3 regions of the Micromonospora nigra genome follow, and region 3 is predicted to be linked to each of the others. Evidence: riboswitches for the same ligand, from Rfam matches in the RefSeq annotation. Region 3 holds a riboswitch; each other region holds the start of a gene.

Region 1 (10,031 bases), 5.6 Mb from region 3:
GGTGATGCCGGCCCTGGCCGGTTTCCGGTTCCAGCCGATCGACGCGGCCGAGGTCGCGGACCGACTGGTCGAGCTGGCCCTCGGCGACCCGTCCGGACTCGTGCCGGAGATCGGTGGCCCTCAGGTGCGTGGCATGGACGAGCTGCTGCGGGCCTACCTGCACGCCGCCGGCCGGCGGCGGCCGATCGTGCCGGTGCGCCTGCCCGGTCGGGCCGCCCGAGCCTTCCGGGCCGGGGCCAACCTCGCACCCGACCGGCCCTTCGGCCGGCGGAACTGGGAGGACTTCCTGGCCGAACGCTGTGGCGTGGCAGCCTGAGCCGCCGGCCGCCCGACTCGCCAGCCGGGCCGCCCGCGCTGACCGGGCCGGCCGGGCAGCGGCCGGCCGCACCGGCGGCCCGGCAGTGCCGCGATCCGGTAAGGGGCGGGAATCGTGCTGGTCGTGACGGGTCGGGTGTGGGAGGGTTCGCAGGACGATCCCGCAGGAAGGACCCGTTCGTGAGCCGCGCCGTCGCCCCTGCCGCCGACCCGGTGCCCCCCAATGTCGTACCCCGGGCCGTGCTGGCCGCGCGCACGGGCGTGGCGGTGGTCTTCGCCCTCAACGGTCTGGCCGTCGCCTCCTGGTTCGCCCGGGTGCCCGCCGTGCGGGACGCCCTCGGCCTCACCGCCGGCCGCCTCGGGCTGCTCCTGCTCGCCATGAGCGTGGGCGCGATCCTCGCCATGCCCACCGCCGGACTGGTCGCCCAGCGTCTCGGCACCGCCCGCACTGTCGTCGGTGCGACCCTGCTCGTCGCCGTGGGGTTGACCGTCGTCGGAGTGTCCGCCGAGGTCGCCGGGTCCTTCGTCGGGGTGGCCGTCGGCCTGGCCGCGCTCGGCTACGGCTCCGGCACCTGCGACGTCGCCATGAACATCGAGGGTGCGGCCGTGGAGCGTCGGCTCCACCGGACGATCATGCCCCGGTTCCACGCGGCGTGGAGCCTCGGCTCCGTGGCCGGCGCGGGTCTCGGCGCCGCCGCCGCCCGGCTGGACGTCCCCATCGCGGTCAACCTGGCCGTGCTCGCGGCGGTGGTGCTCGCCGGCACGCTGGCCGGCGCCCGCGTGTTCCTGCCCTCCGCCGAGACCACCGGCGGCACGGAGGCGGCGGCCCGCCGCGGTGGCCTGATCGCCGCCTGGCGGGAACCGCGCACGCTGCTCGTCGGCCTGTTGGTGCTGGTGATGGCCTTCGCCGAGGGCAGCGCCAACGACTGGCTCGCGGTGGCCTTCATCGACGGGTACGGGGTCAGCGAGGCGGCCGGCGCCGCCGCGTTCGGCGTCTTCGTCGTCGGCATGACCCTCGGCCGCACCCTCGGCACGGTGGCCCTGGACCGCTGGGGGCGGGTGCGGGTGCTCACCGCCACCATCCTGCTCGCCGTGGTGGGCTCCGGCCTGGCGGTTCTCGCCAACTCCGGCCCCGTCGCCGTCGTCGGCGTCGCGATGTGGGGGATCGGCGCATCCCTCGGCTTCCCCGTCGGCATGAGCGCCGCCGCCGACGAGGAGGACCGGGCCCCCGCCCGGGTCAGCGTGGTCGCCGTGATCGGCTACACCGCGTTCCTGGGCGGCCCGCCGCTGCTGGGCCTGCTCGGCGACCGGGTCGGCACGCTGCACGCCCTGCTGGTGGTGCCCCTGCTGCTGGTGCCGACCCTGGCGCTGGTGCCCGTGCTGCGCCCGCCGGCGGGCCGCGACGAGGGCGCTCCCAAGACCGCCGACCGACCCGCCGCCGACTGACCCGCCGCCGACTGACCCGCCGCGGGCCGCCGCCCCCGCCGGGCATCAGCGCAGCCAGACCCGCAACGGTCCCACGCCCCGGAACCCGGCCGCGACGGCGACGGCAAGGTCGCCGCCGTGCTCGTAGCCGACCAGGTGGCGGTCCGCGCCCGCCGCGCACACCCCGGCCCACACCCGCGGCGCCGCCGTCGGGTCCGCCGCGAAGACGTTGGAGACCCCCACCACGTCGCCCCCGGTGTGCAGCACCGCGCCGCCGGCCCACCCGCCGTGCCCGTCCGGCAGGCCCAGGACGCGCACGCCGGGTTCGGCCAGCAGCGCGGCCCGGAACAGCGGGCCGCCGCCGTGGGCGGTTGCCCAGGTGGTCAACTGCTCGCTGGTGACCACCGGCGTCAGCTCCGATGCGCCCGGCGTCGGCCCCGGGGGCAGGTGGATCCAGGTCGCCTCGAACAGCACCCGGAATCCGTGCGGGGTCAGGTCCAGGTCGGCGAAGCTGTCCTTCACCGACGCCCCCGGGCCGTCGTCGATGCGGGCCAGCACGGCTGCCGGGTCGACGCCGGGGCGAAGGGTCACCGCGTCGGGGTACCAGGGCGGCGAACGGCGCGACACCGACCAGGCGTCCGCGTCGGTCACGCCGGTCAGACCGTGCGCCCGGCACACCAGGTCGCACCAGGCGGCGTTGTCCCGCGCGGCGGCCCCGATCACCGGACGATCCTAGCGCCGAGCCGGCTCCCAGCGCACACCCAGTGACCTGCCAGGCAAGGGTGGTGCACTGGGGTGAGCCGAGGGAAGGAGCCGCAGATGGGCTGGTTCAGCCGACGGCCGCGTGCCGCGCAGGGCACCCCGACGAAGCTCGACCGCGAGGCGACCAGGGAGGACCTGGCCGCGCTGGAGGAGTTCGTGACCAGCCGGCGGGGAGTGGAGTTCTACCTGGAACCCGAGACGACCGCCACCGACACCACCGTCGTGGCGATCGCCCACGACGGCGAGTGGATCCGCCGCCGGACCGGCACCCCGCGCACGGCCGGTGGCATCGCCCGCAAGCACGCCGTGCCGCTGTACGAGGCGGAGCGTACCGGCTATCCGGAGCGCATGCGGGCCTGGAACCGGTCCCATCCGGAACGCCGGGCCTGCTGAGCGGGATCAGCCGCCGACCGCCTCCCGCGCCTGGTCGGGGGGCATCGCCGTGCCTCCCGTCATCCGGGCGCCGGCTCCCTGTGCGGTCCCGTCACGTTGACCGGCCCGGCGGGGTGTGGCAGCATTCGCGGCCTGACGGCAGTGAAGGAAGCCGGTGCGATTCCGGCGCGGTCCCGCCACTGTCACCGGGGAGCGATCCCCCCTCGTGAGTCACGGCCGTGGGTGCACGGTTGGAAGGCCGGGGGTGAGCGTCGATCCGGGAGCCAGGATACTTCGGCCGTCGGAGCGTGACCCCAGGGCGTGGACACCCGAGGAGGACCCCGATGAGGCCTGGCCTCTGCCGTACCGACGCTACGCGTCCCCGGTCGCTCGACGACCGTCTCGCCGATCTCGGCTCCACCGGCCGGCCCGTGGTCGCCGGCCCGGCTCCTGGCCCCACCCCCACCGTCGTTCACCGCTGAGGTCCGCGCCGCGCCGTCCCCGCGCGCCGTCCACCCCGAGGTGAGCGTGCCGCCGGCTCGTCGCGTCCGCTGACCGCCGCGACCACTCCCTTCCGCGCCACCGGTGCCACGGTGCCGGCTCGCGTCACCGTACGGAGTCACACGTGCGCATCCTGCTGCTGTCCGCCGCCGACACCGATCTGCTGGCCGCCCGCGCCAGCGCCGCCGACTACCGGCTCGCCAACCCCGCCCGGGTCGCCACCGACGCCGTGCCCGCTCTGCTCGACGGCGTCGACCTCGCCGTCGTACGCCTGCTCGGCGGCCGGCAGGCGTGGCCCGACGGTCTCGCCGCGGTGCTCGCCTCCGGCGTGCCCACGGTCGTGCTCGGCGGCGAGGCCGTGCCCGACGCCGACCTGATGGCGGCCTCCACCGTGCCGTCGGGGGTGGCCACCCAGGCGCTGGCCTACCTGGTCGAGGGGGGCCCCGACAACCTGGGCGAGCTGGCCCGCTTCCTGTCCGACACGGTGCTGCTCACCGGCGAGGGTTTCGCCCCGCCCGCGGCCACCCCCGCCTACGGGGTGCACGGCGACCGTCCCACCCGCCCGGACCGCCCGACGGTCGGCATCGTCTTTTACCGGGCGCACGCCCTGGCCGGCAACACCGGCTTCGTCGACGTGCTGGCCGACGCGGTCGAGGCGGCCGGCGGCAACGCGCTGCCCATCCACTGCGGATCCCTGCGCGGCCTGACCGCCGGGGCCGGCCCGCTGGGGCTGTTCGCCCGCTGCGACACCCTCGTGGTCACCGTCCTGGCCGCCGGTGGAACCGTCGCCGCCGACGCCTCCGGTGGGGGCGACCCCGACGCCTGGGACGTCGGCGCGCTGGCCGCCCTGGACGTCCCGGTCATCCAGGCCCTGTGCCTGACCAGCACCCGGGAGCAGTGGGCCGGCAGCGACGCCGGACTGTCCCCGCTGGACGCCGCGATGCAGGTGGCCATCCCCGAGTTCGACGGCCGGATCATCGCCGTGCCGTTCTCGTTCAAGCGGATCGACCCCGACGGGCTGTCGGTGTACGTCGCCGACCCCGAACGCGCCGCCCGGGTCGCCGGGATCGCGGTGCGGCACGCCCGGCTGCGGCACGTCCCCCACGCCGATCGGCGGGTGGCGGTGGTGCTCAGCTCGTACCCGACGAAGCACTCCCGGGTCGGCAACGCCGTGGGTCTGGACACCCCGGCCAGCGCGGTGCGGCTGCTCGCCGCGATGGCCGACGCCGGCTACCACCTCGGCGACGGTCCGCCGCCCGGCGACGGCGACGCGCTGATCCACGCGTTGATCGCCGCCGGCGGGCACGACGTGGAGTGGCTCACCCCCGACCAGTTGGCCGCCGCCGAGGCGCGGGTGCCGGGAGACGTCTACCGGCGCTGGTTCGACCGGCTGCCCGCGCCGCTGCGGGAACGGATGCGCGAGCACTGGGGCGAGCCGCCCGGTGGGCTGTACACCGACGGCGGCGACATCGTGCTCGCCGGACTGCGCTTCGGCAACGTGACCCTGCTGATCCAGCCGCCGCGCGGCTTCGGCGAGAACCCGGTCGCCATCTACCACGACCCCGACCTGCCGCCCAGCCACCACTACCTGGCCGCCTACCGGTGGCTGGCCGCGCCCGCCGCCGACGGCGGGTTCGGCGCGGACGCCGTGGTGCACCTGGGCAAGCACGGCACCCTGGAGTGGCTGCCGGGCAAGGGGCTCGGACTGGCCACCGACTGCGCCCCCGACGCCGTCCTCGGCGACCTGCCGCTGGTGTACCCGTTCATCGTCAACGACCCCGGCGAGGGCACCCAGGCCAAGCGGCGCGCCCACGCCGTCGTCGTCGACCACCTGGTGCCGCCGATGGCCCGCGCCGAGACCTACGGCGACCTGGCGAAGCTGGAACAGCTTCTCGACGAGTACGCCACCGTGCAGGCCCTCGACCCGGCGAAGGTGCCCACGGTGCAGGCCCAGATCTGGGAGCTGGTGCGCGCCGCGCAGCTGCATCACGACCTGCACCAGGCCGACATGCCCGCCGCCGACGACTTCGACGACTTCGTGCTGCACCTCGACGGGTACCTGTGCGAGGTCAAGGACGTGCAGATCCGTGACGGCCTGCACGTGCTCGCCGCCGTGCCCACCGGCGAGACGCGGGTCAACCTGGTCCTGGCCGTGCTGCGCGCCCCCCAGGTGTGGGGCGGGACCCGCGCCCTACCCGGCCTGCGGCAGGCCCTCGCCGCCAGCGTCGGCCTCGACGAGGCGGACCTGCTGGCCGAGCCGGGGCGGCGGATCGCCGTGCCGGCGCAGCTGACCGACGCCGTCGACGGGCCGGCCGTCACCGCCGCCGACGCGGTCGACCTGATCGAGGCCATGGCCCGGCGCCTGGTCGTCGGCATGGAAACCCTCGGCTGGCATGCCGAGGACGCCGAGGCGGTGGTCGCGGAGGTCGTCGGCGCTCCCGTGCCGGACGCCGCCGCCGTGCTGCGCTTCGCCGCCGCCGAACTGGTGCCCCGCCTCGACCGCACCACCGACGAGATCGACCGGGTGCTCGGCGCGCTCGACGGCCGGTTCGTTCCGCCCGGCCCGTCCGGCTCGCCCACCCGGGGTCTGGTCAACGTGCTGCCCACCGGCCGCAACTTCTACTCCGTCGACCCGAAGGCCATCCCGTCCCGCAACGCCTGGGACGTCGGGGTCGCCCTGGCCGACTCGTTGCTGGCCCGGCACGTCGCCGACACCGGGGAGTACCCGCGCGCGGTCGGGCTCACCGTGTGGGGCACCAGCGCCATGCGCACGCAGGGCGACGACGTCGCCGAGGTGCTCGCCCTGCTCGGTTGCCGCCCCACCTGGGATGACCGGTCCCGGCGGGTCACCGGGTTCGAGGTGGTGCCGCTGGCCGACCTGGGTCGCCCCCGCGTCGACGTCACCGTGCGCATCTCCGGGTTCTTCCGCGACGCGTTCCCGCACGTCGTCGCGCTGATCGACGACGCGGTGCGGTGCGTGGCGGCGCTCGACGAGCCCGCCGAGCAGAACTTCGTCGCCGCGCACGTCGCCGCCGACCTCGCCGGCCACGGCGACGCCCGGCGGGCCACCGCCCGCATCTTCGGCTCCAAGCCGGGCGCGTACGGGGCGGGACTGCTGCCCCTGATCGACGCCCGTACCTGGCGCGACGACGCCGACCTCGCCGAGGTGTACGCGGTGTGGGGCGGCTACGCCTACGGCCGGGGCCTGGACGGGCGGGAGGCCCGCGCCGACATGGAGCGGTCCTTCGCCCGCATCGCGGTGGCGGTGAAGAACCAGGACACCCGCGAGCACGACATCGTCGACTCCGACGACTACTTCCAGTACCACGGCGGGATGGTGGCGATGGTCCGTCACCTGACCGGCACGGCCCCGGCCGCGTACGTGGGGGACTCGGCGATGCCGCACGACGTGCGGACCCGCGCCCTCGGCGAGGAGACCCGCCGGGTGTTCCGCGCCCGGGTGGTCAACCCACGGTGGATCGCCGCGATGCGCCGGCACGGCTACAAGGGCGCATTCGAGCTGGCCGCCACCGTGGACTACCTGTTCGGCTACGACGCCACCGCCGGTGTGGTCGACGACTGGATGTACGAGCACCTCGCCGCCGCGTACGTCTTCGACGCGCAGACCCGGGAGTTCCTGGAGACGGCCAACCCGTGGGCGCTGCGCGGCATCACCGAACGGCTCCTGGAGGCCGCCGACCGGGGCCTGTGGGCGAAGCCGGAACCGGCCACCCTGGACCGGCTGCGGGAGGCGTACCTGACCAGCGAGGGCGACCTGGAGGACCGGCAGTGAGCGCGAGGAGTGAGCCGGGTTTGCGAGCGCCGCAGTCGCGATCGAAGGAGCCGCAGTGAGCGCGAGGAGTGAGCCGGGTTTGCGAGCGCCGCAGTCGCGATCGAAGGAGCCGCAGTGAGCGCGAGGAGTGAGCCGGGTTTGCGAGCGCCGCAGTCGCGATCGAAGGAGCCGGCACAGTGACCCCGTTCCCGTTCTCGGCCGTGCTCGGCATGGACGACATGCGTCTGGCGCTGCTGCTCAACGCGGTCAGCCCCGCCATCGGCGGGGTCCTGGTGCGGGGCGAGAAGGGCACCGCGAAGTCGACCGCCGTGCGGGCCCTGGCCGCCCTGTTGCCGCCCGTGGACCGGGTCGCCGGTTGCCGGTTCGCCTGTGACCCGGCGGCCCCCGACCCCGGCTGCCCGGACGGGCCGCACCCGACCCCCGCGGGGGCCGAGCGCCGCCCGGCCCGCCTGGTGGAGTTGCCGGTCGGCGCCGCCGAGGACCGGGTGGTCGGCTCGCTGGACCTGGAGAAGGCCCTGTCCGAGGGGGTACGCGCCTTCGAGCCGGGCCTGCTCGCCGCCGCCCATCGGGGGGTGCTCTACGTCGACGAGGTGAACCTGCTCCACGACCACCTGGTCGACCTGCTGCTCGACGCGGCGGCGATGGGCCGCTGCCACGTCGAGCGGGAGGGCGTCTCGGTCAGCCACGCCGCCCGCTTCCTGCTGGTCGGCACGATGAACCCGGAGGAGGGGGAGCTGCGTCCGCAGCTGCTGGACCGGTTCGGTCTCACCGTCGAGGTCGCCGCCAGCCGCGACCCGGAGGTGCGGGCGGAGGTGGTGCGCCGTCGTCTCGCCGCCGACGCCGACCCGGCCGGGTTCGCCGCCGGCTGGGCCGGGGCCGACGGGCGGGTCGCGGAGCGGGTGGCCGCCGCCCGGGCCCGGCTGGACGCGGTGCTGCTGCCGGACGCGGCGCTGCGCCGGATCGCCGAGGTCTGCGCGGAGTTCGACGTCGACGGTATGCGCGCCGACATCGTCACCGCCCGGACGGCTGTCGCGCACGCCGCCTGGCACGGGCGGGACCGGGTCACCGCCGACGACGTGCGGGTCGCCGCCCGGCTCGCCCTGCCGCACCGCCGCCGCCGCGACCCGTTCGACACCCCGGGGCTGGACGAGAAGCGCCTCGACGAGGCGTTGGAGCGGGCCCGCGCGGCGCATCCCGACGACCCGGACGACGACAGTGGCCCGGCCGACCCGGACGGTGGCCCCGACGGTCCCGGTGGACCGAGCGGTCCCGGTGGTCCCGGCGGCCCCGGTGGTCCCGGTGGACCGGGTGGGCACGATGGTTCCGGTGGACCGGCCGGCGGTCGGCCGGGGGGCTCCCCCGACGGCGCACCGGACGTCGACGACCCCGAGCGGCGGCCGGGAAGCGGCCCGCCGGAGCGCGGCGGGGACGCCGCCGGGCGGGGGCCGGCCGGCGGCGACGGGTGGGACCCCGACGTCGACGGGTGGGACCCCGACGGGGAGCGGCCGGATGCCGACGGCGACGGACGTGCCGACGGCGGCGACCCGCGTACCAACCGGACGGGTCTCCACGAGGGGCGGCCCGGCCGTGACGGCGACGACGGGCGGGCGGCGCGGCCGGTCGCCGTACCCGAGCAGGGGTTGAAAGCGCGGCTGCTCACCGCGCCCGGCGTCGGCGACGGGGTGCCCGGCCGGCGTTCCCGGGCCCGCACCGGACGGGGCCGCACCACGGGTGCCCGGGTGCCCGCCGGACCACCGGGGGCGCTGCACCTGCCGGCGACGGTGCGGGCCGCCGCCCCGCACCAGAGCGCCCGGGGCCGCCACGGCGGGCCGCTGCGGCTACGCCCCGCCGACGTGCGCGAGGCGGTCCGCGAGGGGCGCGAGGGCAACCTCGTGCTGTTCGTGGTCGACGCCAGCGGCTCGATGGGCGCGCAGGAGCGCATGTCGGCGGTCAAGGGTGCGGTCCTGGCCCTGCTCACCGACGCCTACCAGCGCCGGGACAAGGTGGCGGTGATCGCGTTCCGGGGGACGGACGCGCAACTGCTGCTGCCGGCCACCTCCTCCGTCCTGGCCGCCTCGGCCCGGATGGCGCAGCTGCCCACCGGGGGGCGCACCCCGCTCGCGGAGGGGCTGTTCGCCGCGGCCGAGGTTCTGCGGGTGGAGCGGCTGCGTGACCCGCGACGGCGTCCGCTGGTGCTCGTGGTCACCGACGGCCGGGCCACCGCCGGCCACCGGCCCCTGGACCGGGCCGCCCGGGCGGCGGCCGTGCTGCGGGCCACCGGCGCGCCCTGCGTGGTCGTCGACTGCGAATCCGGTCCGGTCCGGCTCGGCCTGGCCCGCCGCCTCGCCGCCCAGCTCGACGCCGATCACCGCCCGCTGGCCGCCGTCACCACCGGCCCCCTCGCCGAGCTGGCCGCCGTTCGCACCGCCCGACTTGAACCGGAGCGTCGCCCCACGGCAGCCGCCGAGGGGCCGCCCACCACCGCCACCGGCCGAAGGAGCGTCGTCTGATGCCGCAGGGAAAGCCCACGCACGTGCCCGCCGACGGGCTGACCACCCGGCAGCGACGGCAGCGGCCGCTGACCATCGTGCACACCGGACAGATGAAGGGGAAGTCGACCGCCGCGTTCGGTCTGGCGCTGCGCGCCTGGACGGCGGGCCTGCCGGTCGGCGTGTTCCAGTTCGTCAAGAGCGCCAAGTGGCGGGTCGGGGAGGAGAACGCCTTCCGCGCCCTCGGCGAGGTGCACGAGCGTACCGGCCAGGGCGCGCCCGTGGCCTGGCACAAGATGGGCGAGGGCTGGTCCTGGATCCAGCGCGGTGGTGACGCCGACCACGCCGCCGACGCCCTGGAGGGCTGGCGGCAG
Region 2 (10,031 bases), 3.1 Mb from region 3:
AGAAGATCCGCTGGGTACGCGGATCACGGAAGAACTGGTTGATCTTGGTTTGCAGTCGGCGGAAGGCGCCGTTGGCCAGCAACTTGAGCAGGTTGCCGGTGAGCAGGTCGGTCGGCGCGTCCAGGTTGCGTTCGATGAAGTCGGCCCGTTCCAGCTGCCACAGATTGCGGGCGAAGTCGACGAACCGCAGGTAGCCGTCGGCCTCCCGGGGGCCGCAGACGCGCGAGATCTCCGCCGCCATCCGGGTGGTGTCGGTGAACACGTCCAGCGTCGAGCCGTCCGGGTAGTAGGCCCGGTAGGCCGGGTCGAGGGGGGTCAGGTCCAGCCAGTCGTGCAGTTCCTCGCCGACCGCGCCCAACGCCTCGGCGATGAGGTCGGGCATGGTGAGCACGGTCGGGCCGGTGTCGAACTCGTACCCGTCCACGCCGAGCCGGCCGGCCCGGCCGCCCGGCACGGGTTCGCGCTCCAGCACCGTCACCTGCCGGCCGCTGCCGGCCAGGTGCAGCGCGCAGGCGAGCCCGCCCAGCCCGGCCCCGACGACGACCACCCGGTCGGTACGCCCGTCAACGGTCCGCACGGCGACCACCTTCCTTCACAGAGTTGCCCATCATGAACGCCGGTGGGTGGCGGCGGTCGCGAGCCCCGTCAGCGCGGTGCGCGCGGTCTCGTCGATGGCGGCCGAGTCGAGGGCGGTCAGCGCCTCGGCCACCCGCTCGTCGATCATGCGTTCCACCCGGGCGACCGCCCCGGTGTCGGCCACCAGCTCGGCCAGCCGGGTGATCTCCCGGTCACCGACGTCCGCGCCGGCGCGGTCCAGCGCCCGTCGCTGCCCGGGGCGGGCCAGCTGCCGGGCCAGCATGAGCAGGGCGGTGGGCTTGCCCGTACGCAGGTCGTCGCCGGCCGGTTTGCCGGTGGTCGCCGGGTCGCCGTAGACGCCGAGCAGGTCGTCGCAGAGCTGGAACGCCTCGCCGACGGCCAGGCCGTAGCGGGTGTACGCGGCGATCAGCGGCGCGTCGGCGGCGACGCCGGCCAGGCAGGCCCCGAAAAGCAGCGGACGCTGCACGGTGTAGCTGGCCGTCTTGTAGCGGGCCACCCGCAGCGCCCGGTCGACGGACCAGGTGGCCGGATCGTTCTCGCCGAGCACGTCCAGGTACTGCCCGGCGACGGTCTCGACCCGCATCTGGTCGTAGCAGCGTCGCACGTCGAGCAGTCGGGCCGGGGGCACGGCGGCGTGCGCGAGCAGCCGGTCGGCCCAGACCATGCACAGGTCGCCGATGAGCACGGCGACGGTCTCGCCGAACCGGCCGGAGTCGCCGCGGTGGCCGGCGGCGGCGTGCTGGGCGGCCACCGCCACGTGGGCGGTGGGCCTGCCCCGCCGGGTGGCGGAGGCGTCCATCACGTCGTCGTGCACGAGCGCGAAGGTGTGCAGCAGTTCCAGGGCGGCCAGCGCCGGCAGCACGGGGGTGACCGGTTCGGCCCTGCCGACGACCCCGTGCCAGCCCCAGTAGGCGAACGTTGGCCGTACCCGTTTGCCGCCCGCCAGGACGCAGTCGCGTGCCGTCGCGGCGAATCCGCCCATGGCTGCGTCGATCTCGGTCATCGAGTCGACCTCGCTGGCGAGGAAGCCCGCCAGGGTGTCGTCGACCGCCGTGACCAGATCCTTCGTGTACGCGGCCAGGACCGCGCGGACCGGATCGTCGCCTTCGGCCGGCCCCGCCGATGCCACCCGGAGCGCATCACCCGCAACTGCGTCGTTGGCCATGCGGCCGAGCGTACCCTAGGGTTACGAGTTGCGTCGATTGGTGCGTCGATTAACCGAGGAGGGCCGGGTGGACACAGATCTCACCGCTGCCTACGACCGTTGCCGTGAGCTGCACAGACGCCACGGCCGCACCTACTATCTCGCCACCCGCCTCCTGCCCGCATGGAAACGGCGGCATGTGCACGCTTTGTATGGCTTCACCCGGTACGCCGACGAGATCGTCGACCGCACCGAGGAGCTGCCGCCCGCCGAGCGCGCAGCGCGGCTCGACGACTGGGGCGGCCGCTTCGTCGCCGGCCTGCACGGTGCTCCGGTCGACGACCCGCTGCTGCCGGCCGTGCTGCACACCATCGCCGTCTTCGACCTCGACCGGGACGACTTCGCGTCGTTCCTGAAGAGCATGGCGATGGACCTGACGGTCACGTCGTACCGCTCCTACGATCACCTGCTCGACTACATGGAGGGCTCGGCGGCCGTCATCGGCACGATGATGCTGCCCATCCTTGGCAGCTCCGACCCCGCCGCCGCCCGCGAACCGGCCCGCCAGCTCGGTTTCGCCTTCCAACTCACCAACTTCATCCGCGACGTGGCCGAGGACCTCGACCGGGGGCGGACGTACCTGCCGGACGAGGACCTGGCCCGGTTCGGGGTCACCCGCGACGACCTGCTCGCCGCCCGCGCCGCCGGACGCACCACCGAACCGATCCGTGACCTGATCCGGTACGAGGTGACCCGCGCCCAGGAGCACTACCTGGCCGCCGCCCCCGGCATCACGCTGCTCGCCCCCGCCTCCCAGGCGTGCATGCGTACCGCCTACGCGCTGTACGGCGGCATCCTCGACGAGGTGGCCGCGCAGGACTACGACGTCTTCGTCGACCGGGCGCTGGTGCCGCAGCGCCGCCGGATGGCGGTTGCCGCCCGCGCCCTGCTCACCCCCGCCGGCACGCCGGTGACCCTGCCCGGGCCTTCGGTGCCTCCGCCCGGGCCGTCGGTGCGGTGACCGCCCGTACCGCGATCGTGCTGTTCACCCGCGACCTGCGGGTGCACGACCACCCGGCGCTGGCGACCAGCTGCGCCGCCTTCGACCGGGTGGTGCCCCTGTACGTGCTGGATCCCGCGCTGGCCGGGCTGTCGCCCAACCGCACCCGGTTCCTGCACCAGAGCCTCGCCGCGCTCCGCGACGCCCTGCGCGGGCGCGGCGGCGACCTCGTCGTCCGGCACGGCGACCCGGTGGCCGAGACGATCCGGCTCGCCGCCGAGGTGCACGCCACCGGGGTCGCCCTGTCCGCCGACGTCAGCCGGTACGCGCGCCGCCGCGAACAGCGGCTGCGCGACGAGTGCGCCCGACACCGGCTGCACCTGCGGACGTTCCCCGGGCTGACCGTGGTCGAGCCGGGGGCGCTCAAGCCCGGTGGCGGGGACCACTACCGGGTGTTCAGCCCCTACCACCGGGCCTGGGCGCGGCAGGCGTGGCGCGACGAACTGGCCCCGCCGTGCCGGGTCACCCTGCCGACCGGGGTGGTTGCCGGCCGGCTGCCCGCCCTGCCGCCGGGAGAGTCGCCCGACGCCGTCCCCGGCGGTGAGGACCAGGCGCGGCGGCGGCTCACCGCCTGGCTGCCGGCGCAGCCGCGCTACGCCGACCGGCACGACGACATGGCCGGTGACGAGACCTCCCGGCTCAGCCCGTACCTGCGGTTCGGCTGCCTGTCCCCGCTGAGCGTGGCGAACCGCGTCGACGACCGGGCCTCGCCCTTCGTCCGGCAGCTCTGCTGGCGGGACTTCTACTACCAGGTCACCGACGCCTTCCCCGGGATCTCCACCGACGCGTACCGGCGCGGGGCCACCGAGAACTGGCGGTACGACGAGGACGCCCTCGCCGCCTGGGCGCAGGGGCGCACCGGGGTGCCCGTCGTGGACGCCGGCATGCGGCAGCTACGCCACCAGGGCTGGATGCACAACCGGGCCAGACTGATCACCGCCGGCCACCTGACCAAGTCGCTCGGGCTCGACTGGCGGGCCGGGGTGCGGGTGTTCTCCCACTGGCTGCTGGACGGGGACGTGGCGAACAACTCCGGCAACTGGCAGTGGGTGGCCGGCACCGGCAACGACACGAAGCCGTACCGGGGCTTCAACCCCGTACGCCAGGCGGAACGCTACGACCCCGACGGCGCTTACGTCCGCCGCTGGGTGCCGGAGCTGGCCGCGATCGCCGGCCCGGCCGTCCACCAGCCCTGGCGGCTGCCCACCCCGCCCGACGGCTACCCGCCGCCGCTGGAACCGCCCGGCCCCACGCCCACCTGGCTGCGCTGACACCGACCGGGTGCCTGGCTGCGCTGACCCGGACCGGGCGGCGGGTCGTCGGGCGGCCCCTGGGCGATCGTGGCCCGGTGCCGGGAGCGACAGGGCGGAGCCGTGCCCGGTTCAGTCAGCGGGGGCCCCGTGCCGGCCGGCACCCGCCGCGAAGCGGGCCGCGCCGGGCATCGCGTCCGTGGCGAGGGCGACCAGGCCGAACTCCAGTTCGACGGCCATCGCCTGCGGCTCCGGCAGGCCGGCCGTGGCGCGCACCGCCGCCCGGTCGGTGCGCAGGCAGGTCTGCGGGTGCCGGGCGATCTCGGCGGCGAGCCGCTCGGCCGCCGTCCTCGCCCCACCCGGCGCGACCAACCGGTTGACCAGCCCCATCGCGTACGCCTCGTCGGCCGCCACGGGCCGGCCGGTGAGGATCAGGTCCATCGCCCGGCTCTCCCCGATCAGCCGGGGCAGCCGGACGGTGCCCCCGTCGATCAGCGGCACCCCCCAGCGTCGACAGAACACTCCGAGCGTGGCGTCGGACTCGGCCACCCGCAGGTCGCACCAGAGCGCCAGTTCGAGCCCGCCGGCCACCGCGTGACCGGAGATGGCCGCGACCACCGGCTTGCCGAGGGCCATCCGGGTGGGGCCCATCGGCCCGTCCCCCTCGGTCTCCACCCGGTTGCCGCTGGGTGTGCCGATGGCCTTCAGGTCGGCACCGGAACAGAACGTGCCGCCAGCCCCCCAGAGCACGGCCACCGCCGCGTCGGGGTCGGCGTCGAAGGCGCGGAACGCGTCCGCGAGGGCGCGTGCGGTGGGACCGTCGACGGCGTTGCGCGCCGCCGGCCGGTCCAGGATGACGGTGGTCACCGGCCCGTCGCGTTCCACCCGTACGCCCACCCGCCCAGCATGCCGCACGTCCCGCCCGGCAGCCAGCGACGAGCGGGCCGGCGCTAGCATCGCCGACGGCACATCATGTGAGGTGCCCCGCGCGAGCGGGGAGAATCGGGAAGCCGGTGCGAATCCGGCACGGGCCCGCCGCGGTGACCGGGGAGCCACCGTCCACGCGCGCAGCGCAGCCACTGGCCCAGCGGCCGGGAAGGCGGACGGCCAGGCGTCGATCCGGGAGTCCGAAGACCGGCCTCGCGTCAGGTGCCCACGCCTGCGGCGTGGGCCGAGCGCAGCGGGAGCCTGCCATGGACCTGTACGACGCCATCCACACCCGCCGGGACGTACGCGCCCAGTTCACCGGTGCGCCGGTGCCCGAGGAGACCCTGCACCGGATCCTGGCGGCGGCACACGCCGCGCCGAGCGTCGGCCACTCCCAGCCGTGGGACTTCGTGGTCGTCCGGGACCCGGAGACCCGGCGGCGGTTCCACGAGCACGTGCACACCGAGCGGGACGTCTTCGCGGCCACCCTGGACGGCGAGGCCGCCGACCGGTTCACCCGCATCAAGATCGACGGGGTGCTGGAGTCGACCCTGTCGGTCGTGGTCACCTACGACGCCGCGCGCGGCGGACCCGCCGTGCTCGGCCGGCACGCCATCGCCGACGCCGGGCTCTACTCGGCCTGCCTCGCCATCCAGAACCTGTGGCTGGCCGCCACCGCCGAGGGACTCGGCGTCGGCTGGGTGTCCTTCTACCGCGAGGCCTGGCTCGCCGGGCTGCTCGGGATCCCCGCCGGCATCCGCCCGGTGGCCTGGCTCTGCCTCGGCCCGGTCAGCCACCTGGAAGCCGTGCCCGACCTCGTCCGGCACGGCTGGCGGCGCACCCGCCCACTCGCCGAGGCCATCCACGAAGGTCGCTGGCAGTCTGGTCGCTGACCGTCCCGGAGCGCAATTCATCCTCCGCGACCGGTTTGTGACCTGGAACGTCGGGAAGTCGGTACGGGTGCGAGCACTGATGAGGAAGATCGAGCAGGCATCCGGGCTGGACCGGTTCGGTGACCGGTTGCAGAAGGTCGTGCAGGGCACGCTGCGGGGGCAGCGGGTCCGCGACCTGCTGCACGGCGTGTGGTTGGGGCACCCCCTGCACCCGGCGATGGTGCAGGTGCCCGCGGGCGCGTGGATCAGCACCGCCGTGCTGGACCTGTTGCCCGGCCAGCGGCGGGCGGCCACCACGCTCACCGCGGTCGGCACCCTGAGCGCCCTGCCCACGGCGGTGGCCGGCCTCAACGACTGGGCCGCCCTATCCCGTGAGCAGCGCCGGATCGGCCTGGTGCACGCCGCCTCCAACACGGTCGGGCTGGCCCTCTACGCGGGCTCGCTGGCCGCCCGGCTCTCCGGTCGGCACAACCTCGGCCGTACCCTCGGCTGGTTCGGCCTCGGCGCGGCCGGCGCGGGCGCCTACCTGGGCGGCCACCTGGCCTACAAGCAGGGCGCGCAGGTCAACGTGAGTGTCTCCGAGCTGCACCGGATCAGCGACGGCTGGCACTCCGTGGTCGACGTGATCGACCTGCCGCAGCGGGAACTGATCACCCGCAGGGTCGACGACGTCTCGCTGATCCTCTACCGCCAGGGCGACGAGGTGACCGCGATGCTGGAGCGCTGCCCGCACCAGAGTGGACCACTGGGCCAGGGCGAGGTACGCGAGATCGACGGCCACGCCTGCGTGGTCTGCCCCTGGCACGGCAGCGCGTTCCGGCTCGCCGACGGCGAGGTCGTGCACGGCCCGTCCCCGAACGACCAGCAGATCCTGCCCACCCGGATCATCGGTGGTGTCGTGGAGGCCCGCCTGCCCTGACCGCGGGCTCGGGGGCCTCAGTCGCGGCGGTGCCTGCCCGCGGGCAGCTCGCGGTGCTGCTGTGCCCGCACCTGCGTGGTCGGGGCCACCGCCGCCGTGGGTCGCCGACGCAGGCCCAGCACCGCGCCGATCTGCGCGCCGACGATGCTGGCCACCGCGAGGACGGCGGAGACCGCCAGCGGCCGGTTCACCCGGTCCGGCTCTCCGGCCCGGGCCGCCCCGACCGTCACCAGCGGGTGATCCCCGGCCGGACGCTGCGCCGGAGGCTCGTCGGGGTGGGGGGCGGACTCTCCCGGTCGCACCTCGGTCGGCGCTTCCTGCGCGCCGTCGTGGTTCTCCGGCACGTCGCGGGTCGCGTCGTCCCGCGGGGTGGCCTGCTCGGGCGCCGGCCGGGGTTCGGCCCGGGTGACCAGGCGACCGGTGGCGTGCCGGCGGGCACCCTGGTCGTCGGCCTCGGCGGGCAGCGCGAGCAGCTGGCCGGGTCGGATCCGGTCGGGGTCGTCGAGGCGGTTCATCGCGGCCAACTGCCGGTAGTCGTCGAAGTCGTCGAGGTAGCGGTCGGCGATCTCGCCCAGGTAGTCGCCCCGGGCCACCCGGTAGACGGGGGCGTCGGAGGCCGGCGGCGTGGCTGCCATCGCCACCGCCGGTCCGGCAGTCAGCGGTCCGGCAGCAACCGGTCCGACCGCCGCCGGGGGCGCGGCCATCGCCGGTCCGGCCACCGCCGGGGGCGCGGCCATCGCCGGGGCGTACCCCGGGGTGGTGGCCAGTGTCGCGGCGCTCGCCGCGACCGGGCTCGCCGCCAGGATCAGCGCCACCGACCCGACCAGCGCGGCGGCGGCCCGCTGCTGGCGGCCCATCCCCGGCAACCGGGGCGCGGGACGGCGCACCACCTGTGCACCCAGCTCGACCAGCACGGACAGCGCGAAGGTGGCCCAACCGAACCAGCCCGCCAACGCCAGCGCGCGGAGGAACAACTGCCCGTCGTCCCGGCTGGTGAGGGTGGAACCGGCCTCGGCGAGGGTGGGCACATGGTCGGGCAGCGGGTTCCCGGCCAGGGCGAGAAGGGCCACCGGCCCGCCGACGAGCAGGGCGGCGAGCACGACGAGCGCGCCCAGCCCGGTGAGGACGTGTCCGGTCCGGCGTAGCGGGGACCGACCCGAAGCGGCCATGGCTACCTTCCCTCCCTAGGGTGCCCCGGTCAGCGGCCGCGCGGTCGCCTCCCCGGAGACGGTGACGGTGTCGTCGAAGCCGAACAGGCCGAGCACGGCCCGGTGGTAGGTGACGGTCACCCGCACCTGGATCAGGGTTTCGCCGTCCACCACGGGGAAGCTCACCGAGTGGCCGGTGGCCCCGGCGGCGGCGAGATACCCGGCGACGGCGCGGCGGGCCTGGGCCTGGTCGATGCGCGTGGGTCCGCCCTCGATGGCCGTGGCCCGGTCGATGGCCTGCCCGCCGGCACGGGCCGCCTCGGCGGCCAGGTTGTCGGCCCGCTGGAGCGAACGCAGCTGGCCCGCGCCGTCGAACGACATGCCGATCACCGCGAGGACGCCGAACAGCGCCACGGCGAGGAAGATGCTCACCCGCCCTCCGTCGCCGGCCGGCGGAGTCGGCGGGTGCGGCAGGCACGGCCGTGCCCGCCCCCCGTAGCCGGCCGGCGGGGACGGCGTGGCGGCCGGGGCACTCCGGCGATAGGTGGTCACCCTCTGCTCCGGTAGCGGTCCAGGGGCGAGGTGAAGCTCGCCGTGATCCGGTTCCCGGTGGGCATTCCCGGCACCGCCGACAGCCGCAGGTCCCGGAAGGACACGGTGCAGGTGATCCGTACGGTGACCGAGGCGTCCTGCCCGACGGGGCTGCGGAACGCCTCACCGAGGGAGGTTGCCCGTCCGGCCACCGTGCCGCTGAACCTCACCTGGGGCTGGTTGGTGCAGGCCAGTCCCCGCCAGTCGAGCTGCCGGCGGGCCGCGTCCCGGGCGTCGACCTGCGCGGTGCGGGCGTCCCGGGAGATCGACGCCGCGCGGGCCGCGTCGTGCGCGGCGGCCTCGATCGCCTCGGTGGCCACGGCCGTACGGCCGGCGATGCCCGCCAGCACCATCATCGCCACGAAGGCGGGCGCCAGCACGGCCACCTCGATCGACACGGAGCCCCGGCTCACGGCGTGGTCCACCGTTCCACCGTCCCGTGCGCCGTCTGCCGCACCGGGAAGCTGACCCCGGGAACGACCGACAGGGACCGGCCGGTGACCGTGCAGGTCACCTCGGTCGCCTCGGCCGCGGTGCTCGTGCAGCTCGGCCCCGGATTGTCCCAACCCACCAGCCAGTCGCCGGCCGCACGCAGGAACTGGTCGGCGCGGGCCGCGCCGGCCCCCTCCGGCGCCTGGTGCAGACGTTGGGCGTTCACCGCGCTCTGCGCGGCGTTCAGCGCCGTGGACCGGGCGACGAACCACGCCGCGACCTGGATCGAGCCGAACAGCAGCACCAGGATCGCGGGCAGCGTCACCGCCAGCTCGACCGGGTTGCCGCCCCGATCCCCGCGCCACGCGGCGAGCCGGGTGCCACGCGGGGCGGCGGATCGGGTGCCACGCGGGGCTGTGGATCGGGTGCCACGCGGCGCGGTGGGCAGGGTGCGACGCCGGACGGCCTCGACCGTCCGGCGTCGCGCGGTAGCTGCCCGGCGCACGGATCAGGGCGCCGTCGGGTCTTGGTGCGTCGGGATGTTGCCCATCCAGTCGTTGGCCGCGCCGAGGGCGGCGGCGGTGACCGCCATCGCCACGGCCACCAGACCGAAGATGATCACCGCCGTGGGTACGGGGCTGTCGCCACGGTCGCCGTGCGTACGCAGCTCCGCCAAGCGCGCACGTGCGGCGACGTGCAGGTAGGTGAGGACGGACATGGCTTCTCCTTCACATCGGGGGTCGGTCACAGTCGGGCCAGGAACGGATAGATCGCGAAGCCGAGCAGGACGAAGACCAGCAGCGCCCCCGGGATGTCGAGGCGGCTGGTCACCCCCTCGGCCCGGGCCAGGTTGTCGGTGCGGATCTGGTCGCGCAGCGAGTCGGCGCGGCTGCGCAGGCTCTCGTGCACCTGCGCGCCCTCGCTGCCGGAGGACCGCATGATCGCGCCCACGTCGCCCAGTTCGGGGATGCCGATGCGGTCCGACAGGTCGCGCAGCTCGTCCCACGGCGAGTGCATCTGCATCTGGGCGATCCGCAGCGCCTCGGAGATGCGGTCGAAGACCCAGCCGT
Region 3 (10,031 bases):
CAGCTCGGGCCGTTCCCGCCAGCGGCGCGCGAGCAGGCCGATCATCCCGCCCTCGCGGGGCAGGGCCCGCCCGCCGATCGCCACCCGCTCGTTCATCAGGGTGGTGCGGGCGACCCGCCAGCCCTCCCCGACCGCGCCGACGCGTCGGGTGTCGGGGATCCGGACGCCGGTGAGGAAGACCTCGTTGAACTCGGCCTCGCCGGTGAGCTGCCGCAGCGGCCGCACCTCGACGCCCGGCGCGGTCATGTCGCAGACGAAGTAGGTCATGCCCCGGTGTTTCGGCGCGGCCGGGTCGGTGCGGGCGAGCAGGATGGCCCACCGCGCCCGGTGGGCCAGCGACGTCCACACCTTCTGCCCGTCGACCACCCAGTCGTCGCCGTCGCGCACCGCCCGGGTGGCGACGGCCGCCAGGTCGGAGCCGGCGCCCGGCTCGCTGAACAGCTGGCACCACACCTCCTCCCCGGTCCACATCGGTCGCAGCCAGCGGTCACGCTGCTCGACGGTGCCGTGCCGGAGCAGGGTCGGCGCGGCCATGCCGAGGCCGATGCCGTTGCGCCGGGGGCGGTTGTCCGGCGCACCGGCGCGGGCGAAGGCTTCGTCGACCACCGGTTGCAGGTGCTGCGGTGCACCGATCCCGCCGAGCCCGGGCGGGTGGTGCACCCAGGCCAGCCCGGCGTCGAACCGGGCGCGCAGGAAGCCGAGCCGGTCGCCCCGCTGGTCGTGCGTTCGCAGGAACGCGGCGACCCGGGCGCGCAGGCGGTCGGCGGTGTGCTCGGACACGCGCACCTCCGATCAGGTATTTTGCACTGGCACTGCAATATAGTGCCGCCGACCCGGCGAGCGGAAGACGGCGGCGCGGACGCGGACCGGGGCGGCCGCCGTCCGGCGACCGCCCCGGGTTCGGATCAGGAGTGCGGGCAGGTGTCGCGGTACTCCTCGATCGCCAGGCCGGTCGGCCCCGGGCAGAGGAACTGCTCGTAGCGGGTGTCGTTGTCGACGAACCGCTTGAGCCAGGAGACCATCTGCTTCGCGGTGGGGGTGTTCACCGACTGCGGGAAGAAGTGCCCGGCGCCGTTCAGCTCCAGGTAGGCCTTCTCCGACGACGCGGGGATGCTGTTGTAGAACGGCTCCGAGTGCGACGAGACCGGGGCGATGGTGTCGGTCTCGCCGCCGACGATCAGGGTCGGCACCCGCAGGCCGGACCAGGTCTTGTCCAGGTTCCACGGCGCCAGCGGCACGGCGGCCTGCAACGACGGGCGTTCGGCGGCGGCCTCCAGGCTGCCCCCGCCCCCCATCGAGTGCCCGGACACGGCGAGCCGCGAGCCGTCGACCCGGCTGCGCACCGAACTGCGCTCGACGAGGTAGTCCAGCGCGGCCAGCAGCTGCCGCCCCCGGCTGGCCGGCTGGTCGAACCGGCTGTTCGTCTCGATGCCGATGACCACGAACCCGTGCGAGGCCAGGCGCGGCCCGAGCCAGTCGATGCTGGACCAGGAGGCGGTGTACCCGGGCGAGATGGCGATGCCGCCGAAGGTGCCCTCGCTGGTGCTGGTCGGGTAGTAGATGACGCCGCCGCCGAAGCCGCTGACGCTCAGTGAGGACACCCTGGTCGACGAGGTGGCGAACGGGCCGCGGCTGGCCTCCAGCATCGCGGAGGTCGGAGCCGGGCCCCGCTCGTACGGGTTGGCCGCCGCCTGCGCGGCGGGCGACGGCGCCAGGACGCCGCCGGCGGCCAGGACGGCGGCCACCGCGAACCGGGCGACGGCCGAGCGCAGGGTGTGGGTACGGGTGGTGGTGGGTGATCGCATGCCGGGCACTCCCTAGCGGGTGGGCGGTATCGACATGCGTCAGTCTTCGGCGCGGTCCACCTGCGCCGCATCGGCGAAATCACCAGTGCCGCCGGCCCGGGGCGGCCGTCCGTCGAGCGGCCCTGCCCCGCACAGGTGTTCGTCGACGATCCGGACGGCCAACCCGACGTCGACGTGCGGGTACCAGCTGTCGTCGGGGTGCACCACCACGACCGGTCCGATACTGCACGGGAACAGGCAGCCCGTCGACGTCACCAGCACGTCGTCGTCGCCGAGGCCGTGGGCGGCGAGCCGCCCGGTCAACGCCCCGGCCACGTCGTTCGCGCCGTACGCGGTGCACCGCGGCCCCCGGCAGACCAGGACGTGGTGCCGGTGCCGGGGCACGGCCGTCCACGCGGCAGCGCGGAACGGGCCCGGTCGGCCGGTCAACGGGGTGACCGGCCCGCCGACCGCCGCCACCACGGCGGTGACCAGCGCCGGCTGCTCGGCCAGGGGCAGGGCCACCGATGTCGGGGGCGGGTTCCGCCGGCCCGCGGCCCAGTCCGCGTGGGCCCGGCGCAGCCAGGTGTCGAGGTACCGGTCGGGCGGCAGGTGGGTCGCCACCAGCAGCACCTCCGTCGCCCCGGCGTCCGCCGCGGCGTCGAGCGCGTCGTGCAGCGACGGTGCCGCACCGTCGAGGAAGCAGGCGACGACGGGGGCCCCGACGACCGCCGCGACGTCGACGGCGAGCCGGCGTACGGTCGCCTCGCCACCGTGGTGGGTCACGGCGCGGGCGACGAGGAGCACGTGCCGACTCACGCGTCCTCCCCGTCGACCGGCGGATGGTAGGTGACCACGGGCCGGCCGGTGACCGGGTGCGCCGCGACGTCGGCCCGCACCTCGTACACCTCGGCGATCAGCCCGGGAGTGAGCACCTCGGCGGGCGGACCGGCGGCCACGACCCGCCCGGCGCGCAGCACCACGACGGCGTCACAGAACATCGCGGCGAGGTTGAGGTCGTGCAGGGCGGCCAGGGTGGTCAGCCCGGCACGGCGCACGAGGTGCAGCAGGTGCAGCTGGTGCCGCACGTCGAGATGGTTCGTGGGTTCGTCGAGCAGCAGCAGGTCGGGTTCCTGCGCCAGCGCGCGGGCGAGCTGGACGCGCTGACGCTCCCCGCCGGAGAGGGTGTGCCAGCGCCGGTCGGCGTACCCGTCGAGACCCACCCGACCCAGCGCCCCGGCCGCCGCGGACAGGTCGGTGGGACTGTCGGCCCAGCGCGACCGCCGGTGCGGGATGCGGCCCAGCAGCACCACGTCCCGGACGGTCAGGTCGAGGTCGGTCTCGGCGTGCTGGGCGACCAGCGCCATCCGGCGGGCGGCGGCCCGGCGGGGCAGCCCGGCGACGGGGTCTCCGTCGAGCGCCACCTCGCCGCGATGCGGCCTGGCCAGACCGGCGACGGCTCGCAACAGGGTGGTCTTGCCGCAGCCGTTGGGACCGAGCAGCCCCACCAGACTGCCGGCTGCGACGGCGCAGGTCACCCCGTCGAGAATGCGGACGGCCCGCGCCGACACCGCGACATCCGTGACGGCGAGCATCAGCCCCGCACCTCCCGTCGACGCAGCAGCAGCACGAAGGCCGGCACCCCCACCAGCGCCGTGAGGACACCGGCCGGCAACTCGCGCGGCGCGAACAGGGTGCGGGCGGCGGTGTCCACCCAGACCAGGAAGATGGCCCCGGCCAGCACCGCCACCGGCAGCAGCCGGCGGTGGTCCGGTCCGGTGAGCAGCCGGGCGGCGTGCGGCAGGATCAGCCCGACGAAGCCGATCGCCCCGCTGACCGCCACCAGCACCGCCGTCAGCAGCGCCGTCGCCACCAGCAGCAGCCACCGCACCCGGGTGACGTCCAGGCCGAGGGTGGCCGCGGCGTCGGCACCGAAGGCGAACGCGTTGAGCGTGCGGGCGTGGGCCAGGACGACACCGAGCACGCCGGCGAACACCGGCGCGGCCCAGCCGAGGGCCGCCCAGTCGGCGCGGGCCAACGAGCCGGAGAGCCAGAAGGTGATGCTCTGGGTGGCGTGCGGGTCGGCCGCCCAGATGATGGCCAGGGAGGTGCCGGCCGCGGCCAGTTGGGCGACGGCGACACCGGCGAGCACCATCCGGGTCGGGGCCCGTCCGCCGGCCCGGCCGGCCACGGCGATCACCAGCGCGAACGCGGCGAGCGCTCCGACGAGGGCACCGCCGGTGAGCCGGGCGACCCCGGCCCCGAGGCCGAGCACGACGACCGCCACCGCGCCGAGGGACGCACCGGAGGACACCCCCAGCAGGTACGGATCGGCCAACGGGTTGCGGGTCACGGTCTGCATGACGGCGCCGCAGGCGGCCAGCCCGGCACCGACCAGCGCGGCACCGAGCACCCGGGGCAGGCGCAACTGCCAGACGATGTGCTCGCGCAGCAGCGGAACCTCCGCCCGCACCAGGCCCAGCCGGTCGGCGACGACCGTCCACACCGTGTTCAGGGACAGGTCGGCCGGACCGGCGGTGACCGCCGCGCCGATCGAGCCCAGCAGGAGCACGGCCAGCGCCCCGGGCAGCAGCGCGCCGGCCGCCCGCCCCGCACTGGGGCGGGCGGTGACGGCGGTCAGCGGTCGGTCCTGGTGCGCGGCGCGGCGACCCCGGCGGCGAGCGCCTCGATCGCGAGGACGTTGCGGATGCCGGCCGAGGTGGCGGAGAACGGGATGGTGACGATCCGTTGTCCGGCGACGGCGCGCAGGTTGCGCAGGGTGGGGTGGCGACGCAGGAACGCCTGCTTGTCAGGGGCCGGGTCCCAGGCCGCGTCGACGAGGACGATGAGGTCGGGGTCGCGTTCGGCCACGGTCTCCCAACTGGTGGCGGCCCAGCTGCCGGGGAGGTCGGCGAAGCCGTTGGTGACCCCGACAGCCTTCATGATCATGCCGGGTGCGCCGCAGCAGGCACCGACGCTCGGGGCGTCCGTACCGGCGTCCCACCACAGCACGGTGCCGCCGGCCGGGGCGGCCGACGACGCGGCGTCGATCCGTCGCCGCTGCTCGGCGACCAGCGCCTCGGCCCGCTGCGGCACCCCGAAGACCGCAGCGATCTCCCGGATCTCGGTGAAGACGTCCTCCACGGTCAGGGCCCCGGGGCGGTGCTCCTTCGCGCAGCCGGCCGGGGAGGTGTAGGTCGGGATGCCCAGCCGGGCCAGCTCGCCCCGGTCGCCCACCCCCTCGTCACCGAAGGCGCTGGCGAAGGAGGCGTAGACGAAGTCGGGCTCGACCGCGAGGAGTGCCTCGGCCGACGGGTACCGGTCGGCCAACACGGGCACCGTGGCGTAGGCCGCGGCGTACTCCGGCAGGATCTCGTCGTCGAGGTAGGCGGTGCCGGACATCCGGTCGGCCAGGCCCAGCGCCAGCATGATCTCGGTGGCCGGCTGGTTCAGGGTCACCGCCCGCGCCGGTGGCGCGGTCACCTCGACCGGCGTGCCGCAGTTGGACGACGCGACCGGCCCGGCGGCGACCGGCGGCCCCGGCGAGGCGGTGGTCGTGCAGCCGGCCAGGGCCAACAGCAGGGACAACGGTGCGGCAACGCACCGGGAGACACGGGGCCGCACAGCGCGCACGCGCATCGGGACCGCCTTCCAGCACCTCGTGGACGGGTCATCGCAGTGCCGTGGCCGGTCTCCTGGCTGACGGGAGGTGCGTCCACGGCCGGCCTTCCCAGGCGCGTACGCCCAGTGACCTCTTCACGACGAGGGCCGCGGACTTCCCGATCACAGTGGCGAGGGCCGCGCCGGCATCACACCGGCTTCCCGAACACCACGGCAGCGTCACCTTAACGCCCGGAAGCCGGCCCGTCACGGTGACGAACGCCATGGCCTGGTCCACCGGCGGCGCCACGGCCGCGGCGCTGCGCCGCGCAGCAGCCCGCACGGGTCGCACAGCCGCGCCTACCGCGCCGCGAACGGCCCGAAGAACAGCTCGTAGTGCGGCTCGCGGTAGCCCGGCAGGGACCGCAGCAACTCCCGCGCCTCGGCGGTCGACCGCCCGGCGGCCTCGCAGTCACCCGTGGCTTCGGCGGCGCGGGCCGCGGCGTGCCGCGCCACCGCCAGCACGTACCGGTCGCCGAACCGGGCGGCGAGGTCCCCCGCCTCGGCGGCGTCACGGGCCGCCGACACCGGATCGGCCAGTCGCAGGTGGGCGGCCGTCCGCGCCAGGTGCGCCTCGCTGCGGGACGGCAGGTCCCCGGCGCGTTCCGTCACCGCGACCGCCTCGGTGAGCACGGGCAGCGCCTCGGTCCACCGTCCCGCGAGGCACAGCAGCTGACCCCACATGCTCAGCGCCGCGCCCTCTAGGCCGACCGCGCCGATCTCCCGGGCGATGCGCAGCGCCTCCTCGACCCCCGCGAAGGCCTCCTCCTGCGCGCCGACGGCCATCCGCACCTGGGCGGAGTTGCTGAGACTGGCACCAACGAGCAGTGGCTTCCCCGAGGCCCGGCGTAGCGCCAGCGCTTCGTCGTGGTGAGCGAGGGAGCGATCGAGGGCACCCGTACGGTAGTGCAGCACACCCAACGCTTCCAGGCAGGCCGAGATCCGGTCCCGGTCGTCGAGGGACCGGACCAGTTCCAGGCACCGCAGCAGGTCCGCCTCCACCCGGCTCGGATCGCCGGTGCCCCGGTTCAGGCTGGCCCGGTAGAACAGCGCCGCCGCGTGTTCCAGGGGCAGCCCGAGCGTGTCGGTCAGCGTCGCCGCGCCGTCGATGAGACGCACCGCCTCGTGCCGGTAGCCGTGCCGGCGCAGCGCCGCCGCGCTGGACCAGGCGAGCAGCGCCGCGAGCCGGGCGGTGGCGGGGCCGCCCTCCGCCGCCTGGGTGAAGGCCGCGACGATGTTGGCGTGCTCCTCGGCCAGCCACCGGGCGGCCTGTTCCGGGGTGGTGGGCGACTCCTGCCAGGCCGGTGCGGGCGGCTCCGATCCGGCGGTCGGTGACCAGCCCGCGTTCGCCAGCCGCGTCACGTCGCGGGAGCCGAGCTGGTACAGCTGCGTCAGCCGGCCCAGCGCGGCCTCCAGGTCGGCGGTCGGCTCATCCTGCGCCCGTTCCGCGGCGAACAGTCGCAGCAGGTCGTGGATGGCGTACGTGCCCGGCCGGCGGGGCTCGACGAGGCGCTGGTCGGCCAGCAGCTCCAGGGTGTCCTCGGCCACCGCGACCGGCTCACCGAGCAGCGCGGCGACGGCCCGCGCGCTGACCACCGGCAGCCGGGTGCCACCCACCAGTCGCAGGATCCGGGCACCCCGGCGGTCCCGCTCGTCACCGCCGGTCAGCGCCGCGTACGCGTGCTGGATCGACGCCCGCAGGCTGAGGTCGTCGTACTCCAGTTCGTCGAGGCGGTGCCGGGGGTCGGTCAGCCGCGCCACGAGCCGGTCGAGGGGCCACTGCGGACGACTCGCCAGCCGGGCCCCCACGATGCGCAACGCCAGGGGCAGGAGGCCGCACAGCTCGGCGAGCCGGTCGGCCTGCTCCGGTTGGGCGGCGACGCGTTCGGCGCCGCACTCGGCGGCGAGCAGCCGCACCGCCGCCTCGCGGGAAAGCAGCTCCACCGCGAGGTGTCGGCTGTGCGGCAGGGTGGCGAGTATCCGCCGGCTGGTCACCAGGGTGGTGCACGATTCGTCCCCCGGCAGCAACGGTCTGACCTGGGCGGCGTCGCGGGCGTTGTCGAGGACCACCAGCATGCCGCGGCCGGCGACCGTTGACCGGAAGCAGGCGGTCGCCTCCCCCGGATCCGCCGGTACGGCGTTGCCCGGCATGCCGAGGGTGCGCAGGAACCGGCCCAGCACGTCGACCGGGCGCAGCGGCGGCAGGTTCGCGTCGGAACCCTGCAGGTCGACGTAGAGGGTGCCGCCGGGATAGCGGTCGGCCAGTTCGGCCGCGAGGTGCACGGCCAGCGCGGACTTGCCCACGCCGCCGGGCCCGTGCAGGGCCACGACCGCCGGGCGGGCCGGCCCGTCGAGCCAGGCCAGCGCGGTGGCGATCGCCGACCGACGGCCGACGAGTCCGTCGATGCGGGCGGGCAGCTCGCGCGGCGGCGTGCGGGCCGCCGCCACGATGCCGGTCGTGTCCGTGCCGGGGCGGTCTGCGGCCAACTGGGGGCTGTGGTGCAGCACGTCCCGGTAGAGCGCCTGGAGCTCCGGGCTGGGATCCAGGCCCGTCTGCTCCGCCAGCGCCTGCCGCGCGTGCAGGTACGCGGCCACCGCGCCGGCCACGTCCCCGGTGCGGTAGAGGGCCGTCATCAGCTGCGCCCAGCTGCGTTGCCGCAGCGGGTGCGCGGCCACCGTCTCGCGTAGCCGGCCGACCAGTTCCGCCGCGCCGCCCAGGCCGAGCCGCGCCTGGACGTGGTCCTCCTCGACGATGAGGCGCTGCTCCGCAAGCCGCGCCAGCCGTCCGGCGAGCGTCGGGGGCAGCGGCAGGTCGGCCAGGGCCGGTTCGCGCCACATTCGCAGCGCCGTGCCGAGACTGGTCTCGGCGGACTCCAGGTTCCCCGCCGCCAGGGCCGCCCGGCCCCGGTGCGCCGCCTCCTGGAACTCGTCCAGGTCGCGCTCGCCGGGGCGGACCTCCAGCAGGTAGCCGCCGGTGCGGGTGTGCAGCCGGGTGGGGGCGCCCGGGGCGGTGCGCAGCGCCCGGCGCAGCCCGTGGGCGTACGTGCGCAGGTTGGCCGCGGCCGATGCCGGGCGCGGCTGCCCCCACAGCATCTCCGCCAGGTGATCGGTGCGCAGCACCTCGTTCGGGTCGAGCAGCAGCGTGGCCGCGAACAGGCGCTGCTTCACCGGACCGAGGTTCACGGGCGTGTCGTCGACCCGGACCTCCAGCGGGCCGAGCAGCACGAACCGCAGGACAGCCACGGCGTCTTTCTACCAGAGCGACTGCCCTGTGATCGGCGTGGTCCCGGCTGCCGGACCTCCCGCGGCCTCAGCCGCTCGCGGCGGTGAGTTGCAGGTCCACGGCGATCCGGGTGAGGCCCGCCTTGTTGGGGGTGCCGGTCTTCTGCCGGACCCGGTGCACGTAGGTGTCGACGGTGGCCTTCGACAGGCCGAGTTGGGCGCCGATCTGCTTGTGAGTCAGGCCCTCCGCGATGAGGGTGAGCACCTCGCACTCGCGCGGGGTCAGTGCCGGAACCGACCGCAGCGCCGGCTCGACCACCGCGTCCGGGCCGTACGGCCCGGGTGCGAGCGCCGCCCGCGCCTGCCGGTCGAGGTACAGGTCACCGCAGGCCACCGCCGCGACGGCCCGGACGAGGGTGCTCACCTCCACGCCCTTGCCGATCCAGCCGGCCACCCCGCGCCCCAGGGCGGCGTGCACGTCGGCCGGGTCGTCGGCGGCCGACATGACCAGCACCGCCAGGTGACCGGGCAGCCGGGGCGGCAACGCCGGCCCGGTGCAGGGGTCCGCGATCACCACCGTCGGGTCGCCGTCGGGGGCACAGTCCGCGAACGTCGGGAAGACACCGGCGAAGCGGACCTCCGACGCCCCGCGTAACACCTCCGTCACGCCGCGGAAGGCGACGGACCGGTCGTCGACGACGGCCACTCTCGGGTACACCGCACCACCTCCAGCACCACCGGACCGCTCGCGGTGGCGGCACCCGCCACCGTTGGGACGACCACCGGCGTGTCCATCCTCGGTGGTCGTCCCAACGGTAGGGGTGGTGACGTACAGGAGGCGTACATCAGACGTACGCGCCCGGCGTACGCGACGACTCAGTCGCGCGTCTGTGGGCCGTCGCCCTGGGGGCAGGCCGGGAAGAGTTCGTCCCACAGGTCCGGCTTCTTCGTCGTCGGCCCGCAGGTGCCCATGTAGTAGATCGGAGGCGTCACGCCGACCAGCGGTTCGCCCACCGTCTGGCCGCCCGAACCGGAGGCCGAGAACCGGGCCGGGCCCCCGCCGACGGCCACGCCGGCCAGGGCGAGCGCCGCCACCGGTACGAGAAGCCGGGCGAGCCGTCTGTGACGGGGTGTCGTGCGCATGGTGTCGTCCTTTCGTCGCCGACCAGGACCTTCGAGCCTCATCGTCCGGGCGGGCGAGGTCAACAACCACTCGATCACGAAACAGGAAACGCCGCGTGCGTCCCCTACGGTACGTCCATCAAGCGTGACGTACCGTGGCGCAAATTGGGTCAGCGGGCGGGCGGACCGGCGACGCTGTTGCGCACCACGAGGGTCGGCGCGATCGTCCGGCGCAACGCGCCG

What was found. A riboswitch is a leader RNA that binds a small molecule or an ion and turns the genes downstream of it on or off. The one in region 3 is predicted to bind cobalamin.
Region 1: it holds a riboswitch for cobalamin, as region 3 does, so the genes downstream of both, cobN (cobaltochelatase subunit CobN) here and GA0070616_RS01220 (ABC transporter substrate-binding protein) in region 3, are expected to answer to the same signal.
Region 2: it holds a riboswitch for cobalamin, as region 3 does, so the genes downstream of both, bluB (5,6-dimethylbenzimidazole synthase) here and GA0070616_RS01220 (ABC transporter substrate-binding protein) in region 3, are expected to answer to the same signal.

The regions. Positions count from the first base shown of each region.
Region 1 is NZ_FMHT01000003.1:5,763,279-5,773,309, forward strand. Features, by position in the region: gene GA0070616_RS25260 (SDR family oxidoreductase) at 1-316, shown strand, start outside; gene GA0070616_RS25265 (MFS transporter) at 496-1,761, shown strand; gene GA0070616_RS25270 (hypothetical protein) at 1,807-2,463, opposite strand; gene GA0070616_RS25275 (hypothetical protein) at 2,560-2,895, shown strand; cobalamin riboswitch at 3,015-3,191, shown strand; gene cobN (cobaltochelatase subunit CobN) at 3,500-7,168, shown strand; partial or broken gene GA0070616_RS25285 (VWA domain-containing protein) at 7,283-9,678, shown strand; gene cobO (cob(I)yrinic acid a,c-diamide adenosyltransferase) at 9,678-10,031, shown strand, end outside.
Region 2 is NZ_FMHT01000003.1:3,200,626-3,210,656, forward strand. Features, by position in the region: gene crtI (phytoene desaturase family protein) at 1-577, opposite strand, end outside; gene GA0070616_RS13620 (polyprenyl synthetase family protein) at 608-1,762, opposite strand; gene GA0070616_RS13625 (phytoene/squalene synthase family protein) at 1,830-2,762, shown strand; gene GA0070616_RS13630 (cryptochrome/photolyase family protein) at 2,759-4,072, shown strand; gene GA0070616_RS13635 (crotonase/enoyl-CoA hydratase family protein) at 4,184-4,948, opposite strand; cobalamin riboswitch at 5,012-5,208, shown strand; gene bluB (5,6-dimethylbenzimidazole synthase) at 5,245-5,871, shown strand; gene GA0070616_RS13645 (Rieske (2Fe-2S) protein) at 5,951-6,790, shown strand; gene GA0070616_RS13650 (LysM peptidoglycan-binding domain-containing protein) at 6,808-7,959, opposite strand; gene GA0070616_RS13655 (hypothetical protein) at 7,975-8,412, opposite strand; gene GA0070616_RS13660 (TadE/TadG family type IV pilus assembly protein) at 8,487-8,954, opposite strand; gene GA0070616_RS13665 (TadE/TadG family type IV pilus assembly protein) at 8,939-9,466, opposite strand; gene GA0070616_RS13670 (hypothetical protein) at 9,470-9,679, opposite strand; gene GA0070616_RS13675 (type II secretion system F family protein) at 9,706-10,031, opposite strand, start outside.
Region 3 is NZ_FMHT01000003.1:114,239-124,269, forward strand. Features, by position in the region: gene GA0070616_RS01195 (acyl-CoA dehydrogenase family protein) at 1-780, opposite strand, end outside; gene GA0070616_RS01200 (alpha/beta hydrolase family protein) at 906-1,805, opposite strand; gene GA0070616_RS01205 ((2Fe-2S) ferredoxin domain-containing protein) at 1,845-2,603, opposite strand; gene GA0070616_RS01210 (ABC transporter ATP-binding protein) at 2,600-3,379, opposite strand; gene GA0070616_RS01215 (FecCD family ABC transporter permease) at 3,379-4,356, opposite strand; gene GA0070616_RS01220 (ABC transporter substrate-binding protein) at 4,422-5,423, opposite strand; cobalamin riboswitch at 5,453-5,633, opposite strand; gene GA0070616_RS01225 (AfsR/SARP family transcriptional regulator) at 5,745-8,687, opposite strand; gene GA0070616_RS01230 (response regulator transcription factor) at 8,755-9,384, opposite strand; gene GA0070616_RS01235 (hypothetical protein) at 9,543-9,809, opposite strand; gene GA0070616_RS01240 (LacI family DNA-binding transcriptional regulator) at 9,959-10,031, opposite strand, start outside.